4 regions of the Cupriavidus sp. 22TCCZM04-2 genome follow, and region 2 is predicted to be linked to each of the others. Evidence: predicted binding sites of a transcription regulator. Region 2 holds the regulator's gene; each other region holds the start of a gene.
The links. The regulator sigma-54, encoded in region 2, starts transcription at its own class of promoters, with help from an activator protein. The targets are predictions, from matches to a motif close to TGGCANGNAANCTGCTTT.
Positions count from the first base shown of each region.

Region 1: AC3FKG_RS05785 (ATP-NAD kinase family protein) is a predicted target of sigma-54. The motif match lies at 2,086-2,103, and genes of this name have one in related genera.
Region 3: AC3FKG_RS25795 (phenol hydroxylase subunit) is a predicted target of sigma-54. The motif match lies at 1,889-1,906, and genes of this name have one in related genera.
Region 4: prpB (methylisocitrate lyase) is a predicted target of sigma-54. The motif match lies at 2,037-2,054, and genes of this name have one in related genera.

Region 1 covers NZ_JBYOJS010000002.1:525,871-529,636, forward strand. The annotation lists gene AC3FKG_RS05780 (sigma-54-dependent Fis family transcriptional regulator) at 1-1,912, shown strand, start outside; gene AC3FKG_RS05785 (ATP-NAD kinase family protein) at 2,140-3,213, shown strand; gene AC3FKG_RS05790 (thiamine pyrophosphate-dependent dehydrogenase E1 component subunit alpha) at 3,254-3,766, shown strand, end outside.
Region 2 covers NZ_JBYOJS010000004.1:244,817-248,582, forward strand. The annotation lists gene lptB (LPS export ABC transporter ATP-binding protein) at 1-776, shown strand, start outside; gene AC3FKG_RS09050 (RNA polymerase factor sigma-54) at 876-2,354, shown strand; gene hpf (ribosome hibernation-promoting factor, HPF/YfiA family) at 2,404-2,757, shown strand; gene AC3FKG_RS09060 (PTS sugar transporter subunit IIA) at 3,134-3,589, shown strand; gene hprK (HPr(Ser) kinase/phosphatase) at 3,665-3,766, shown strand, end outside.
Region 3 covers NZ_JBYOJS010000023.1:42,767-46,532, forward strand. The annotation lists gene AC3FKG_RS25780 (aromatic/alkene/methane monooxygenase hydroxylase/oxygenase subunit alpha) at 1-191, opposite strand, end outside; gene AC3FKG_RS25785 (MmoB/DmpM family protein) at 230-502, opposite strand; gene AC3FKG_RS25790 (aromatic/alkene monooxygenase hydroxylase subunit beta) at 520-1,527, opposite strand; gene AC3FKG_RS25795 (phenol hydroxylase subunit) at 1,575-1,829, opposite strand; gene AC3FKG_RS25800 (sigma 54-interacting transcriptional regulator) at 2,171-3,766, shown strand, end outside.
Region 4 covers NZ_JBYOJS010000023.1:89,555-93,320, reverse strand. The annotation lists partial or broken gene prpC (bifunctional 2-methylcitrate synthase/citrate synthase) at 1-1,048, opposite strand, end outside; gene prpB (methylisocitrate lyase) at 1,083-1,991, opposite strand; gene prpR (propionate catabolism operon regulatory protein PrpR) at 2,248-3,766, shown strand, end outside.

The sequences.
Region 1 (3,766 bases), on a different contig from region 2:
GCCGCCAGCCCTGCCCGCGGACCGGCCCACGCACGATGCCGTGATCGAGAATTCGTGGCGGCGCTGCGTGCACCAGTACGGGCTGGACCCGTCGCGCATGCAGGAAGCCCGCATCGTGCCGCAGACGCGGCTGCGCGAACACCAGCAACGCATCGACGATTTCGCGCGCATTGCGCGCCATGGGCTGGAGAGCTTGTATGCGCAGGTCGCGGGCCTGGGCTACGTGGTGCTGCTGACCGATGCGCAGGGCGTGACCGTCGACTACATCGGCGATGCGCGCACCGATACCGACCTGCGCCATGCCGGCCTGTACCTGGGCGCGGAATGGAGCGAGTGCGGCGCGGGCACATGCGCCGTCGGCACGGCCTTGTTCACGGGCGAAGCCCTGACCGTGCACCAGGCCGATCATTTCGACGCCACCCACATTCCGCTGACCTGCACCGCCGCGCCGCTGTTCGATACGCACGGCAACCTGCACGCGATCCTGGACATCTCCGCGCTGACGTCCCCGAATGCAAAGGACAGCCAGGGGCTGGCGCTGCAGCTGGTGCGCATCTACGCGGCCCATATCGAGAACGCGAATTTCCTGCGCGCGCATCACCGCGACTGGATCCTCAAGCTGAACGTCGCCCCCGAGTTCGTCGACGTCAACCCGGAGTACCTGCTCGCACTCGATGACAGCGGCCGCATTGTCGGACACAACCACCGGGCGCGGCGGATGCTCGAAGGGGAACTGGCCACCGGCACGGTGCTGGGCCAGTCGTTCGAGACGCTGTTCAACGCGCGGCTCGAAGACCTCGGCCGCTATGTCTACTCGCGTCCGAGCGAGCAGCGCCTGGTGGCGCTGAACCGCAGCGGCGGCCTGCTGTACCTGAGCGTGATGCCGCCTGCCTTGCGCTGGCAGGCCAGTGGCGCGCAGGAGCGCCCAACGCCGCTGCCGGAGCCTCTGGCGGCGTTGTGCGGCGGCGACCCCGCGCTGCAGCAGCAACTGCAGCGCGCGGCGCGGCTCGTGGATTCCCCGATCAACCTGCTGATAAACGGCGAGACCGGCAGCGGCAAGGAGTACCTTGCCAAGGCGCTGCACCTGGCCAGCGCGCGCCGCGGGCAGCCGTTCGTGGCGGTGAACTGCGCCGCCATTCCGGAAACGCTGATCGAGAGCGAACTGTTCGGCCACCTGCCCAACAGCTTTTCCGGCGCCGGGCCGCGCGGCAAACGCGGGCTGATCCAGGAAGCGGACGGCGGCACGCTGTTCCTCGACGAGATCGGCGACATGCCGCGCGAGCTGCAGTCGCGGCTGCTGCGCGTGCTGGCCGAGGGCGAGGTGCTGCCGATCGGCGCGGCGCGTCCGGTGCCGGTCCGGCTGCGCGTGATTTCGGCGACCCATCACCGGCTGGAAGACCTGGTCGCGCAGGGGCGCTTCCGCGAGGACCTGTTCTACCGGCTCAACGGTGCCCGGTTCGCGCTGCCGCCATTGCGCGATCGCACCGACTTCGAATGGCTCGTGCAGAAGATGCTCGATGAAGGCGGCCAGCGCGGCATCACGCTGTCGCCGCAGGCGCGCGACCTGCTTTGCCACCACCGCTGGCCTGGCAACCTGCGCGAGCTGCGCAACGTGCTGGAGTACGCGCGCGCCGTCTGCGCCGGCGGGTATATCGATGCCCATGACCTGCCAGATGGCCTGGGCGCCCTGATGCCAGTGTCCGCCGTGCCGGTGCTGCCTCCGCAGCCGGACGACGCGCCGGAACTGCCGCCCGAGGCCATGCTGCTGATGCAGTACCTGCGTGCGTCAGGCTGGAACCTGAGCGCTGTCGCGCGGCAGATCGGCGTGAGCCGCATGACGCTGTACCGCCGCATGGAGCGCTACGGCATCCAGTCTCCCAACCGCCGCGACGGCGACCCGCCCCAGCCATAACAGCCATAAAGCTGCCAACGATACAGCTGTCCAGCGCTGTACACCTGCCCTGTGACACCTGTCACGCCATGAACGCCGCCGGCACTGCCCGCGCGGCGGCCTGACCCGCGTTTCCTGCGGGTTATCCCGCAACTTTTCCGGTCCCCTGCGTGGCTACAGCGCGCCGTGCGTGCTGGCACAGCCATTGCAATCTGCCTGTCAGCACAACGACAGACAGGAGACAGGCCATGCAAGCACGGTCCGACGGTGCGCCGCTGGTAGGCATCATCGCCAACCCGGTGTCGGCGCGCGATATCCGCCGCGTGATTGCCAATGCCAACAGCCTGCAGTTGTCCGATCGCGTCAACATCGTGCTGCGGCTGCTGGCCGCGCTGTCGGCCTGCGGCATCGACCGCGTGATGATGATGCCGGATCGCGAAGGCCTGCGCGTCATGCTGGCCCGCCATCTGACCCGCCACCAGGGTCCGGACGCCGGGCTGCCGGCGGTCGAGTACATCGACATGCCGGTCACGGCGCGCGTCGACGATACGCTGAATGCGGCGCGCCACATGGCCGATGCCGGCGTGGCCGTCATCATCGTGCTCGGCGGCGACGGCACGCACCGTGCGGTGGTGCGCGAATGCGGCGGCGTGCCGGTCGCCGGCCTGTCCACCGGCACCAACAATGCGTATCCGGAAATGCGCGAGCCGACTATCACGGGGCTGGCGGCGGCTTTGTATGCGACGGGCCGGGTGCCGGCCTCGCTGGCGCTGGCATCGAACAAGCGGCTCGATATCGTGATCCGCGATGCCGACGGCGGCTTCCGGCGCGATATCGCGCTCGTCGACGCGGTCATTGCCCATGAACACTTCATCGGCGCGCGGGCGCTGTGGAAAGCCGACACGCTGGCTGCCGTGTACGTAGCCTTCGCCGATCCGCAGGCCATTGGCCTGTCCGCCATCGCCGGGCTGCTGGAGCCGTTGGGCCGGCGCGAGCCGGGTGGCCTCGCGATCGAGCTGGCCGCGCGGGGGCAAGGCGAGTTCGAGCTGCGCGCGCCAATTGCCCCGGGCCTGCTGTGCCCGGTTGACGTGGCGGGCTGGCAGTACCTGGAGCATGCCCGCCCGCATCGCGTGCGCCAGCGCTCCGGCATCGTCGCGCTCGACGGCGAGCGCGAACTGTCCTTCGGCCCCTGCGACGAAGTCAGCATCACCCTGCACGAGCACGCGTTCCGCAGCATCGACGTGGCCGCGTGCATGCGCTATGCCGCGCGCGAGCGGCTGATGCGCAGCGTATCTGTCACGCAATCAGCAAGCACGTATTGAGGCAGCCGTACCACCACAACTTCAACCCAAGGAGACAACCATGAGCGCCAGTGCCATGCAAGCCGGCCCCAGCGGGCTCGACAAGGAGACCCTGCTGACGGTGTATCGCAAGATGCGCACCATCCGCGATTTCGAGGAACGCCTGCACGTGGACTTCGGCCGCGGCGACATTCCGGGCTTCGTGCACCTTTACGCAGGCGAGGAAGCCGCCGGTGTCGGCATCCTGCACCACCTGCATGACGGCGACCGCATCGCCAGCACGCACCGTGGCCACGGCCACTGCATTGCCAAGGGCGTCGACCCCGTAGCGATGATGAAGGAGATCTACGGCAAGAAGGGCGGCTCGTGCAACGGCAAGGGCGGCTCCATGCATATCGCCGATCTGTCCAAGGGCATGATGGGCGCCAACGGCATCCTGGGCGCGGGCGCGCCGCTGATCTGCGGCGCCGCGCTGGCCGCAAAGTTCCGTGGCAAGGGCGAGGTCGGCATTACCTTCTGCGGCGACGGCGCCTCGAACCAGGGCACCTTCCTTGAGAGCCTGAACCTGGCCGCC
Region 2 (3,766 bases):
CCACGCCCGCTTCCGCCGCTCCCGACGCCCGTGCCGACAGCAGCACGATGGTCGTGCGCCACCTGAAGAAGCGCTACGGGTCTCGCACGGTGGTGAAGGACGTGTCGCTCGAGGTGAAGAGCGGCGAGGTGGTGGGCCTGCTCGGCCCCAATGGCGCGGGCAAGACCACGTCGTTCTACATGATCGTGGGCCTCGTCGCGCTGGACGAGGGCGATATCGTGCTCGACGGCCAGCACATAAGCGGCCTGGCCATCCACGAGCGCGCGCGCATGGGCCTGTCCTACCTGCCGCAGGAAGCGTCGGTGTTCCGCAAGCTCAATGTGGAAGAGAACATCCGCGCGGTGCTGGAGCTGCAGCTGGTCAACGGCAAGCCGCTGCCTAAGGCCGAGATCGACAGCCGCCTCGATACGCTGCTGGACGACCTGCAGATCGCCCACCTGCGCAACAACCCCGCGCTGTCGCTGTCGGGCGGCGAGCGCCGCCGCGTGGAAATCGCCCGCGCGCTGGCGTCCTCGCCGCGCTTCATCCTGCTTGATGAACCGTTCGCCGGCGTGGATCCGATCGCCGTCGGCGAAATCCAGCGCATCGTCAGCTTCCTGAAGGCACGCAACATCGGCGTACTGATCACCGACCACAACGTGCGCGAGACGCTTGGCATCTGCGACCACGCGTACATCATCAGCGAAGGCACCGTACTCGCATCGGGCCAGCCCGACGAAATCATCGCCAACGAGTCGGTGCGCCGCGTCTACCTGGGCGAGAACTTCCGCATGTGAAGCCGGGGGCGGCAGGTGGGCTTGGCAGAGACGATCAGGCAGCATCAGCGATAGCAATTTCCGTTCCAACATCGGTTGGATGCGCATAGAATAGGTCGCATGAAACCGTCGCTACAGCTCCGTCTCTCCCAACATCTGGCACTCACGCCGCAACTGCAGCAGTCGATCCGGCTGCTGCAACTTTCTACGCTTGAGCTGCAGCAGGAAGTCGAGCAGGCCTTGACGGAAAACCCGCTGCTGGAGCGCGAAAACGACTGGATCGACAGCCCGCTGCGCGTGGCGGCCGATGGCTCGGTCAACCTGCAGAGCGCACCCGCGCCCGCACCGGCCGAACCGCAGGGCAACAGCGACGCGAACCCCAGCAGCCCGGGCAGCGAGGATGAGAGCTATAGCGACAGCGGTAGCGAGGATTACGGCAGCGACTGGAGCCTGGACGATTTCGCGCGGCGCCCGCAGGGCGAGGACGACGAGAAGACGCCCATGCAGCTGCGCGACGCCGAACCCACCCTGCGCGAACACCTGATGGAGCAGCTCGCGCCGCTGAAGATCTCGACTCGCGACAAGGGCCTGGCGATCTTCCTGATCGAATCGCTCGACGACGATGGCTACCTGAGCGCGTCGCTCGACGAGATTTGCTCCGAGTTGCCCGAGGAACTCGAATTCGAGGTCGACGAACTGCAGGCGATCCTCACGCTGCTGCAAAGCTTCGACCCGCCCGGCGTGGGCGCGCGCAACGCGGCCGAATGCCTGAGCCTGCAGCTGCGCCGGCTGCAGCATCCGCAGCGCGAACTGGCGCTCTCGATCGTCAACCATCACCTTGAACTGCTTGCCGTACGCGATTACACGCGCCTGAAAAAAGCACTGCAGGTGGATGAAGCGGCGCTCAAGGCCGCGCATGAACTGATCCGCTCGCTCGCGCCCTACCCAGGCCACGCATACAGCCGCCCCGAAGCGGACTTCGTGGTGCCTGACGTATTCGTGCGCAAGAGCGGCGGCGGCTGGATCGCGCAGCTCAATCCGGATGTGATGCCGCGCCTGCGCATCAACGACATGTACGCGCAGATCCTGCGCGGCGCCAAGGGTGAATCCGGTGCCGCGGGGCTGCAGCAAAAGCTGCAGGAAGCGCGCTGGCTGATCAAGAATATCCAGCAAAGGTTCGACACGATCCTGCGAGTTTCGCAGGCGATTGTCGAGCGTCAGAAGAACTTCTTCACGCACGGGGAAATCGCGATGCGCCCCTTGGTTTTGCGGGAGATTGCCGATACACTGGGATTACACGAGTCAACCATATCCCGGGTGACGACCAATAAATACATGGCAACGCCGATGGGTACTTTCGAACTGAAGTACTTTTTTGGCAGCCACGTTTCCACCGAAACCGGTGGGGCGGCTTCTTCAACGGCGATCCGCGCCTTGATCAAGCAACTTATAGGAGCCGAAGACCCGAGGAGTCCTCTTTCCGACAGCCGAATTGCCGAATTGCTGGGTGAACAAGGCTTCGTTGTCGCGCGCCGTACCGTCGCCAAGTATCGCGAAGCCCTGAAGATCCCTGCTGTCAATCTCCGCAAGACTTTGTAGCCGAGTTGCACCGCCTGCCTGGTGCAGCTCTTTCAGAAGGAGAAGCGCTATGAACTTCAAGATCAGTGGACACCACCTGGACATCACGCCTCCGCTGCGTGAGTACGTGGAAACGAAGCTGGAGCGTATCGTCAGGCATTTCGATCAAGTCATTGGCGTCAGCGTGCTACTCTCAGTCGACAATCACAAGGAAAAGGACAGGCGTCAGTACGCGGAAATCAATTTGCACCTTCGGGGCAAGGACATTTTTGTGGAAGCCCATCACGAAGACCTGTATGCGGCCATCGACGCACTCGTCGACAAGCTGGACCGCCAGGTGATTCGCTACAAGGATCGCGTGCAAGGCCACGACCGTGAAGCGGTCAAGTACCAGATGGCCGAGGCTCAACTACAGCAGCAATAATCAAGCCTGCCAGTCGCAAGGCTGGGCACTGAAAACAGGACTGATAAAGCAAGCCGCGCCATGTAGCGCGGCTTTTTTGCATCTGTAGCCCTGGCCTTGCGCGTGTCCTGGACACAAGTGTTCGCAACTGGCGCAGCACGGTGTATGCTCTCCAAGACATAGCGCGTAGCGACTCCGGCGCGAGCACCGTACCCAGGTGTGGCGGCGCCAGCACGGACCAGGCCATACAGGGCGCTGCATTGCACAAGAACAGGGGAGACGCTGCTCTATAATGGCCGAACGCTTGGTAAGCCATGGCGTGGCCGCAACCCGGCCCCACTTCGTTTCCGGGCTGAGCAGTCCGATCTGCCTGCTAACTGAAATCCTCGCATCGCCCATGAATCGTTTGGCCAAACTGCTGCCACCCGGCAACATTAATCTCGACGTCAGCGTCACCAGCAAGAAGCGTGTATTCGAGCAAGCCGGGCTCCTATTCGAGAACAACCATGGCGTGGCGCGGGCGACCGTGACCGACAACCTGTTCGCGCGCGAGTCCCTGGGTTCGACCGGTCTGGGCGCGGGCGTGGCCATTCCGCACGGGCGCATCAAGGGGCTGAAGCAACCGCTGGCTGCCTTCATGCGGCTGGCCGAGCCGATCCCGTTCGAATCGCCGGATGGCAAGCCCGTCTCGCTGCTGATCTTCTTGCTGGTGCCGGAACAGGCTACGCAGCAGCATCTCGAGATTCTTTCCGAAATCGCCCAATTGCTGTCGGATCGCGACATGCGCGAAGGCCTGGCAACCCTGGCCACGCCGGACGCGGTCCATGAACTTCTGACGCAGTGGCATCCCTGACCCCTCCCCTGGGCTGGCAACAGACCGGACAATCGTAAAGTCCGGCACAGTCCCCCGCCCCGAAAGTCATCACGCATGGAACTCACCGGCGTCACCTCCCAGTCGATCTTCGACGACAACGCAGCCGACATCAAACTCTCGTGGGTGGCTGGCCTGGAGGGTGCGGATCGCGCCTTC
Region 3 (3,766 bases), on a different contig from region 2:
GGATCTTCCCAGCCGTCCCAGTCATGGATCACGATGCCTTCGAACTTGTCGTGCGGGAATACGGCATCCATGGGCTGATAGGTGGTTTCCCAGCCGAGGTCGCGCGTGAGGATCGCGTACTTCTCCTTGAGCGACAGCTTGGGGCTGGTAGCCTGCCGCGCGGCGGTGGCGATTGCAGTGGCGGTGGTCATATCCTTGTCTCCAGTGTTCTTGCTGTTCAACTTTCGGCTCAGTGCCACGCCAGTACGAACTGGTCTTCGCTTTCGTCGATATTGCCGGCCAGCGAAATCAGGCCGAGCTGCAGTTCCTGCACGTCCCACGCGCGGCCGATGCGCTCTTCCACGCTGGCGCGGTTGATTTCCAGGCGCCCGGGCGCGTCGATCTTGACCATGGCCGGATAGCGGTTGATGGTGGCGTGCGGGTTGTCGGCCTCGATTGCGTCGATCACGGGACGCATCTCTTCGTTGGCCTGCAGGGCGATGAATACGATCTGTGCGGTCATGGCGTTCGTCCTTGATGTCATGCAACAGCGTCGGTGACGCGGAGCAGCCCCAGCCCCGCCAGGCGCTTGTCCAGCGTGGCAACCGCTTCACCAAGCACCGCATCGGCTTCGCCGGCGAACAGGCGGCGTACCAGCGGGGCCAGCGCGTGCTGGAAGCGGTCGAGCCATGCAAAGGCAAAGCCTGCGATCACGCCGGCATTCGCGGGAGATTCCTGCGCGGCTGCCTTCACCGTTGCATCGACCCAGCGCGTGGTCTCGGCATACCAGGCGGTCATGAAGTCGGTGACCAGCGAGAACGCGGGGCTTTCGGCGGACAGGCGCGCATCCAGGCGCTGGTAGACCAGCGGGTAAAGCAGCCCGTCCATCACGAGGTTCTGCGCCACGTGCAGTTCGAACCAGTCGTCACGCACGATCAGGTCTTCGATCGCATGGCGCAATGGCTGCCAGGCCAGGTCTTCCATCCATGCCGTCTTGGCGGCTTCGACCGCGGCCTTGTCGCCGACCAGCAGGCCGATGCGGGTCAGGTACTGCGCAATGCCCAGGCGATCCATGGTGTGGAACATGGCGGCTTCGGTGATGGCCGAGCCGTAGCCATAGGCCGTGATCGCGGCGTTGTTCATGTTCGCCGCCCACTCGACATGGCGCAGCGGCACCACGCCGAGCGTCAGCAGTTCGCGCAGGGGCGCCGGCAGCGATGCCAGCAGGCCGCGCTTCTCGACGAAGTCCAGGTTCTTCTCCATCGCGTCCTGCTGGCGCGCACGGGCGTTGACGTACGTGCCGTAGTAGAACTGGCGCGGGTCCTTCAGCGCGTACCAGTCCTGCATGACCACCTGCGTGCGGCGCACGTCGTAGAGTTCGTATTGCGGCTGCCACAGCGGGCGGTAATGGAAGCTGGTCTCCGGCTGCAGGTCGTACATCGCCTCCTGGTAACGCGTGGCCGGCTTGTCGGCGCCCAGGCGCCGTTGCAGGTTGGCGAAGGTCTGGCGGATCGGACTGACGCTGTCGGTACGGATATCGATTTGCATGGTGGGTTGCTCCTGTCTCCCTTGTGGTGTTCGGATCGGCCGCGGCGTCAGGCCACGGTTTCGCTCCATTTGTCGCGCTCGAATTCCAGTGCGCGGCCCAGCAGGTGCGACACCGTGATGGCGCACTGCGTGGCGCAGAACGCGGAGAACTGTTCGGGGCGCATGACCAGCTCCACGTAGAGCGCCGGGTCGCCGAGCGAGAACTCGAACTCGACCCAGTGTTCATCGCGCGCGGTCACCCGGACATAGGGCTGGGCACGTCCGCGGGCCGGGACGTTGGCATGGAAAAACGGTGTGGTCATGTCTCGCTCCTGCTGCGATGCACATCGGTGGGTGTGCATGGTTCCGGGTGTGGAGACATATAGCGAAGGCCGTGCCACCGGCTGCCAGGCCGCATGGCACAAGGGATTGCGGGAAATTCCAAGGCGTTGCCACGGCGCACCCGCTTGATGATTTGATGAGGGGATCAAGCCTGTTTTCATCAAATGATCAAATCCACGGATATTGCGACGCACCATGCTGTCCACGGGGAATCCCCGCGCTTGCCTGGCTTGCGAAACCGCGTGTTAGGCTACGGAAAAACCGAGGCCAAGGACGTTCCTCTCCGGATCGATTCGCGCCCGCAGGCATTCTGGAGATGGAGATGACCGCGCCCCCCAAGCAGCCGCCATTCGACCTGGCTTCGCTGCTGACGATCGACCCCAAGGCCGCACAGATCCGGCTCGGCGATTCCCGCATGGTGCTGATGCACACCGAGGCCCTGAGCTACCTGCGCAAGGAGATCCTCGATACGCTGGGCCTGGAACGCGGCAAGGGTCTGCTGATCCGCATGGGCTACGCGCAGGGCATGCGGGACGCCGAGATGGTCAAGCGCGAACGCAAGGAGGAACTCGAGACCTCGCCCAACGACGCGTTCCTGCTTGGCCCGCAACTGCACATGCTGGAAGGCGTGACGCGGGTCGATCCGGTCCGGCTGGAGATCGATCGCGACACCGGCCACTTCTATGGGGAATTCCTTTGGCAGGACTCCTGGGAAGGCGAAGCGCCCTACAACGAGGAACTGAGCCGCGAGGAAGGCGGCTGCTGGGTGCAGCTCGGCTATGCGTCGGGCTACAGCAGCACCTTCATGGACCGGCTGGTCATCTACAAGGAAACCGAGTGCCAGCGCCGCCTCGATGCGCTGTGCCGCATCGTCGGCAAGCCAGCCGAGGCCTGGGACGACCCCGACTACCTGAAGTACTTCGAGCCCGACTCGGTCATCAGCGACCTGCTCACGCTGCAGCAGGAAGTCAGCACGCTGCGCGAGACCCTGTGCGGCGCCAACCAGGGCAACCTGATCGGCCAGTCCCCGGCGTTCCGCGAAGCCTTCGGCCTGCTGTCGGCGGCGGCGGACAGCCATATCACCGTGCTGCTGACTGGCGAGACCGGCGCCGGCAAGGAGATGTTCGCGCGCTGGCTGCACGACCACGGCCCGCGCGCCGAGCAGCCGTTCATTGCCGTGAATTGCGCGGCGATCCCGCACGAGCTGATCGAATCCGAGCTGTTCGGCGTCGAGAAAGGCGCCTACACGGGCGCACAGCAGTCACGCCCCGGCCGCTTCGAGCGCGCGCACGGCGGCACGCTGTTCCTCGACGAGATCGGCGACCTGCCGCTGTCGGCACAGGTCAAGCTGCTGCGTGTGTTGCAGAACGCGGAAGTCGAGCGGCTTGGCGGGGTCGAGACGCGCAAGATCGATGTGCGGCTGATTGCGGCCACCAACGTCAACCTGGCACAGGCGATCCGCCAGGGGCAGTTCCGCGCGGACCTGTTCTACCGGATCAGCACCTACCCGGTCGCCATCCCGGCCCTGCGCGAACGGCGCGAGGATATCCCGGAACTTGCGCAGGCGTTCATCCAGCGCTTCAACGCGCGCTACCAGAAGCAGGTGCGCGGGCTGAGCCAGCGCGCCCGCGATGCGCTTATGCAGTACCAGTGGCCCGGCAATATCCGTGAACTCGAGAACATGATCGAGCGAGGCGTGCTGCTCGCGCCCGCGGCGGGGCTGATCGACATTTCCCACCTGTTCGCCAGCCAGCAGCAGGCCACCGAAGCGCCCGAGGACGCCGATGCCCTGCTGCAAAAGCTGCTGGACCAGCAGGTGTCGCTGCCGCAGATCGAGGGGCGGCTGATGCAGCTCGCCATCGACACGACGCGCGGCAACCTGTCATCGGCGGCGCGCATGCTGGGGATCACGCGGCCG
Region 4 (3,766 bases), on a different contig from region 2:
TACGCGCGATCACGAACAGCGGCGTGAACATCGCGGTCGGCACGCCCATCATGTGATAGCTCACGGCGCTGAACCAGTCCAGGTTCGGGAACATCTTCTTGATATCCCACATCACCGTTTCCAGGCGCTCGGCGATGTCGAACATCTTCATCGAGCCGGCTTCCTTCGACAGTTCGCGCGCGGTGGCCTTGATGACCTGGTTGCGCGGGTCGGCAATGGTGTACACCGGATGGCCGAAGCCGATCACGACTTCCTTGTTCTCCACGCGGCGGCGGATATCCGCCTCGGCTTCGTCGGCGTTGTCGTAGCGTTTCTGGATCTCGAAGGCCACTTCATTGGCGCCGCCGTGCTTGGGGCCGCGCAGCGCGCCGATCGCGCCGCAGATGGCCGAGTGCATGTCCGAGCCCGTGCCGGCGATGACGCGGCCGGTGAAGGTCGATGCGTTGAACTCGTGCTCCGCGTACAGGATCATCGAGGTGTGCATCGCGCGTTCCCACTGGGCCGACGGCTTCTTGCCGTGCAGCAGGTGCAGGAAGTGGGCGCCGATGGAGTCATCGTCGGTTTCGACTTCGATGCGGCGGCCGTTGTGGCTGAAGTGGTACCAGTACAGCAGCATCGAGCCCAGGCTGGCCATCAGCTGGTCGGCGATGTCGCGCGCGCCCGGGGTGTTGTGGTCGTCCTTCTCCGGCAGCACGGTGCCCAGCACCGACACGCCGGTGCGCATCACGTCCATCGGGTGGGCCGAGGCCGGCACGCATTCCAGCGCGGCCTTGACGTTGGCGGGCAGGCCGCGCAGCGACTTCAGCTTGGTCTTGTACGCGGCCAGTTCGGCCTTGTTCGGCAGCTTGCCGTGGACCAGCAGGTGGGCGATTTCCTCGAACTCGCAGGCATCGGAGGCATCGGCCACGTCCAGGATGTCATAGCCGCGGTAGTGCAGGTCGTTGCCGGTACGGCCAACGGTGCACAGGGCGGTGTTACCGGCGGTCACGCCCGACAGGGCAACGGACTTCTTGGGCTTCGGGGTGGCGATCGGTTGTGCTTCGGACATCAGGGTCTCCTTGTGAGGTACGGTTCGGCTGGCCTTACTTGGCCTTGCCCTGGGCAAACAGGGCGTCGAGTTTCTGTTCGTAGGCGTGGTAGCCGATGCTCTCGTAGAGTTCCGAGCGCGTCTGCATGGTGTCGACCACGTTCTTCTGGGTGCCGTCGCGGCGGATGGCGGTGTAGACGTTCTCGGCGGCCTTGTTCATGGCGCGGAAGGCCGACAGCGGGTACAGGACCATCGACACGCCCGAGCCGGCGAGTTCATCCGTGGTGAACAGCGGCGTGGCGCCGAATTCGGTGATGTTGGCCAGCACCGGCACCTTCACCGCGTCCACGAACTTGCGGTACATGGCCAGGTCGGTCATGGCTTCCGGGAAGATCGCGTCGGCGCCTGCCTCGACGCATGCCACGGCGCGCTCGATGGCGCTTTCCAGGCCTTCCACGGCCAGCGCGTCGGTGCGCGCCATGATCACGAAATTCTCGTCGGTACGCGCATCGACGGCAGCCTTGATGCGGTCGACCATCTCGCCCTGAGTGACGATTTCCTTGTTCGGACGATGGCCGCAGCGCTTGGCGCCGACCTGGTCTTCAATGTGCATGGCCCCGGCGCCGGCCTTGATCAGCGAGCGGGTGGTGCGGGCCACATTGAAGGCCGACGAACCGAAGCCGGTGTCGACATCGACCAGCAGCGGCACATCGCATACGTCGCTGATGCGGCGCACGTCGATCAGCACGTCTTCCAGGCCCGAGATGCCCAGGTCGGGCAGGCCCAGCGAGCCCGCGGCCACGCCGCCGCCCGACAGGTAGATGGCGCGGTAGCCAGCGCGCTTGGCCAGCAGGGCGTGGTTGGCGTTGATGGTGCCCACCACTTGCAGCGGATGCTCTTCGGCCAGGGCCTGGCGGAAGCGGGCGCCGGCCGAGCGGGCCAGGTCGGATGCGGAATAGATCATGGTGCGGTGTCTCGTTGTCAGGGGCAATGATGGAACGGGACCAATAACGCAAGCGCTATGCCAGCCCCTCGGACCAACCTTGCGCGCGTCCTTAACTAATTGATTTTATGGATAATTTTGATACAAGCGGTGAGTGTTCAACGGCGCGGAAAGGCATTTCATCGCACTATTGCATTGCATGCGTGGAATTCGAATTTCACGATTGAAATTCATATCCCGGGCGGGCACAATAGCAGCACTTTACCGTCGAAGCACCATGCCACCCTCAGCCTCTCCTTCCGGCCTGCCGCGCATCTGGGCCCTGGGCATCAGCCGCCTGCAGCGCGCCTTCGCGGAACTGATTCCAGCCTATTCTCACCTGGCCGAGTTCCGCATCGTCGGCCGTGCCTACGACTCCGCGGCCGACGCCATTCGGCGCGAGGCGCGCGAAGGCAAGCTCGACGTCGTGGTATCGGGCGGCTCCAATGGCGCCTACTTGCGCCAGCACGTGGACCTTCCGGTCGTGCTGGTCAAGGTGACCGGTTTCGACGTGATGAGCGCATTGGCGACCGCTCGGCGCATCTCGCCCCATGTGGCGCTCGTGACGCACGCGTCCACGTACGCCGAGGTCGACGAATTCACGCGTGCGTTTTCGCTGTCGATCCCCGCGTACACCTATCTGACCGAGGACGACGCCACCGCGCGGGTGCAGACGCTCAAGCAGGAAGGCGTGAAAGTGGTGGTCGGCCCTGGCCTGGTGACCGACCTGGCGGACCGGCTCGGCCTGATCGGCGTGTTCCTGTACTCGGGCAATTCCGTGCGCATGGCGCTGGAGGATGCCATCGAGGCGGCACGCCTGCGGCGCATCGAGTCGGGGCGCCGCGACTACGTCAATAACATCCTCGCGCACCTCAACGAGGGCGTGGCCGCGGTCGACGGCGAAGGCCGCATCCAGTCATTCAACCCGGCGATGGAGCGTTTCCTCGGCACACCGGCCGCGAGTGCGGTCGGACGCAAGCTGCAGGCGCTGTCGCCGGGTCTGTCGCTGGATGACGTGATCCAGAGCGGCGCGAAGGAACTCGAGGCGATCCAGAAAGTGGGCGACCGCATGGTCGTGGTCAATCGCATCCCGCTCGTCAACGAGTCGGGTACCACGGGTGCGCTGCTGACCCTGCAGGACGCGACCGCCATCCAGCGCGTGGACCGCAACCTGCGCTCGCGCAGCCGGACGCGGCTGCCCGGGGTGCGCTACAGCCTGGAAGACCTGGCTGGCACTTCGGACGCCATGGCGCACTTGCGCGATCTGGCGCGGCGTTATGCGGCCGTCGATTCCACCGTGCTGATCGGCGGCGAGAGCGGCACCGGCAAGGAGGTGCTGGCGCAGGGCATGCACGACGCCAGCCCGCGCCGCGCCTTCCCGTTCGTGGCCGTCAACTGCGCGGCGTTCCCCGAGGCGCTGCTCGAAAGCGAACTGTTCGGCTATGAAGAGGGCGCGTTTACCGGCGCACGGCGCGGCGGCAAGGCGGGCCTGTTCGAGTCGGCCCACAACGGCACGCTGTTCCTTGACGAGGTTGGCGACATGCCGCTGGCGCTGCAGACGCGACTGCTGCGTGTGCTGCAGGAAAAGCAGGTGCTGCCGATCGGCGGGCTTGAGGCCGTGCCGGTCAACGTGCGCGTGATCGCCGCCACGCACCGCGATCTCCCGCAGCGCGTGCGCGAAGGCAGCTTCCGCCAGGACCTTTACTACCGGCTCAACATCCTGCGCATCGAGGTGCCGCCGCTGCGCGAGCGCGCCG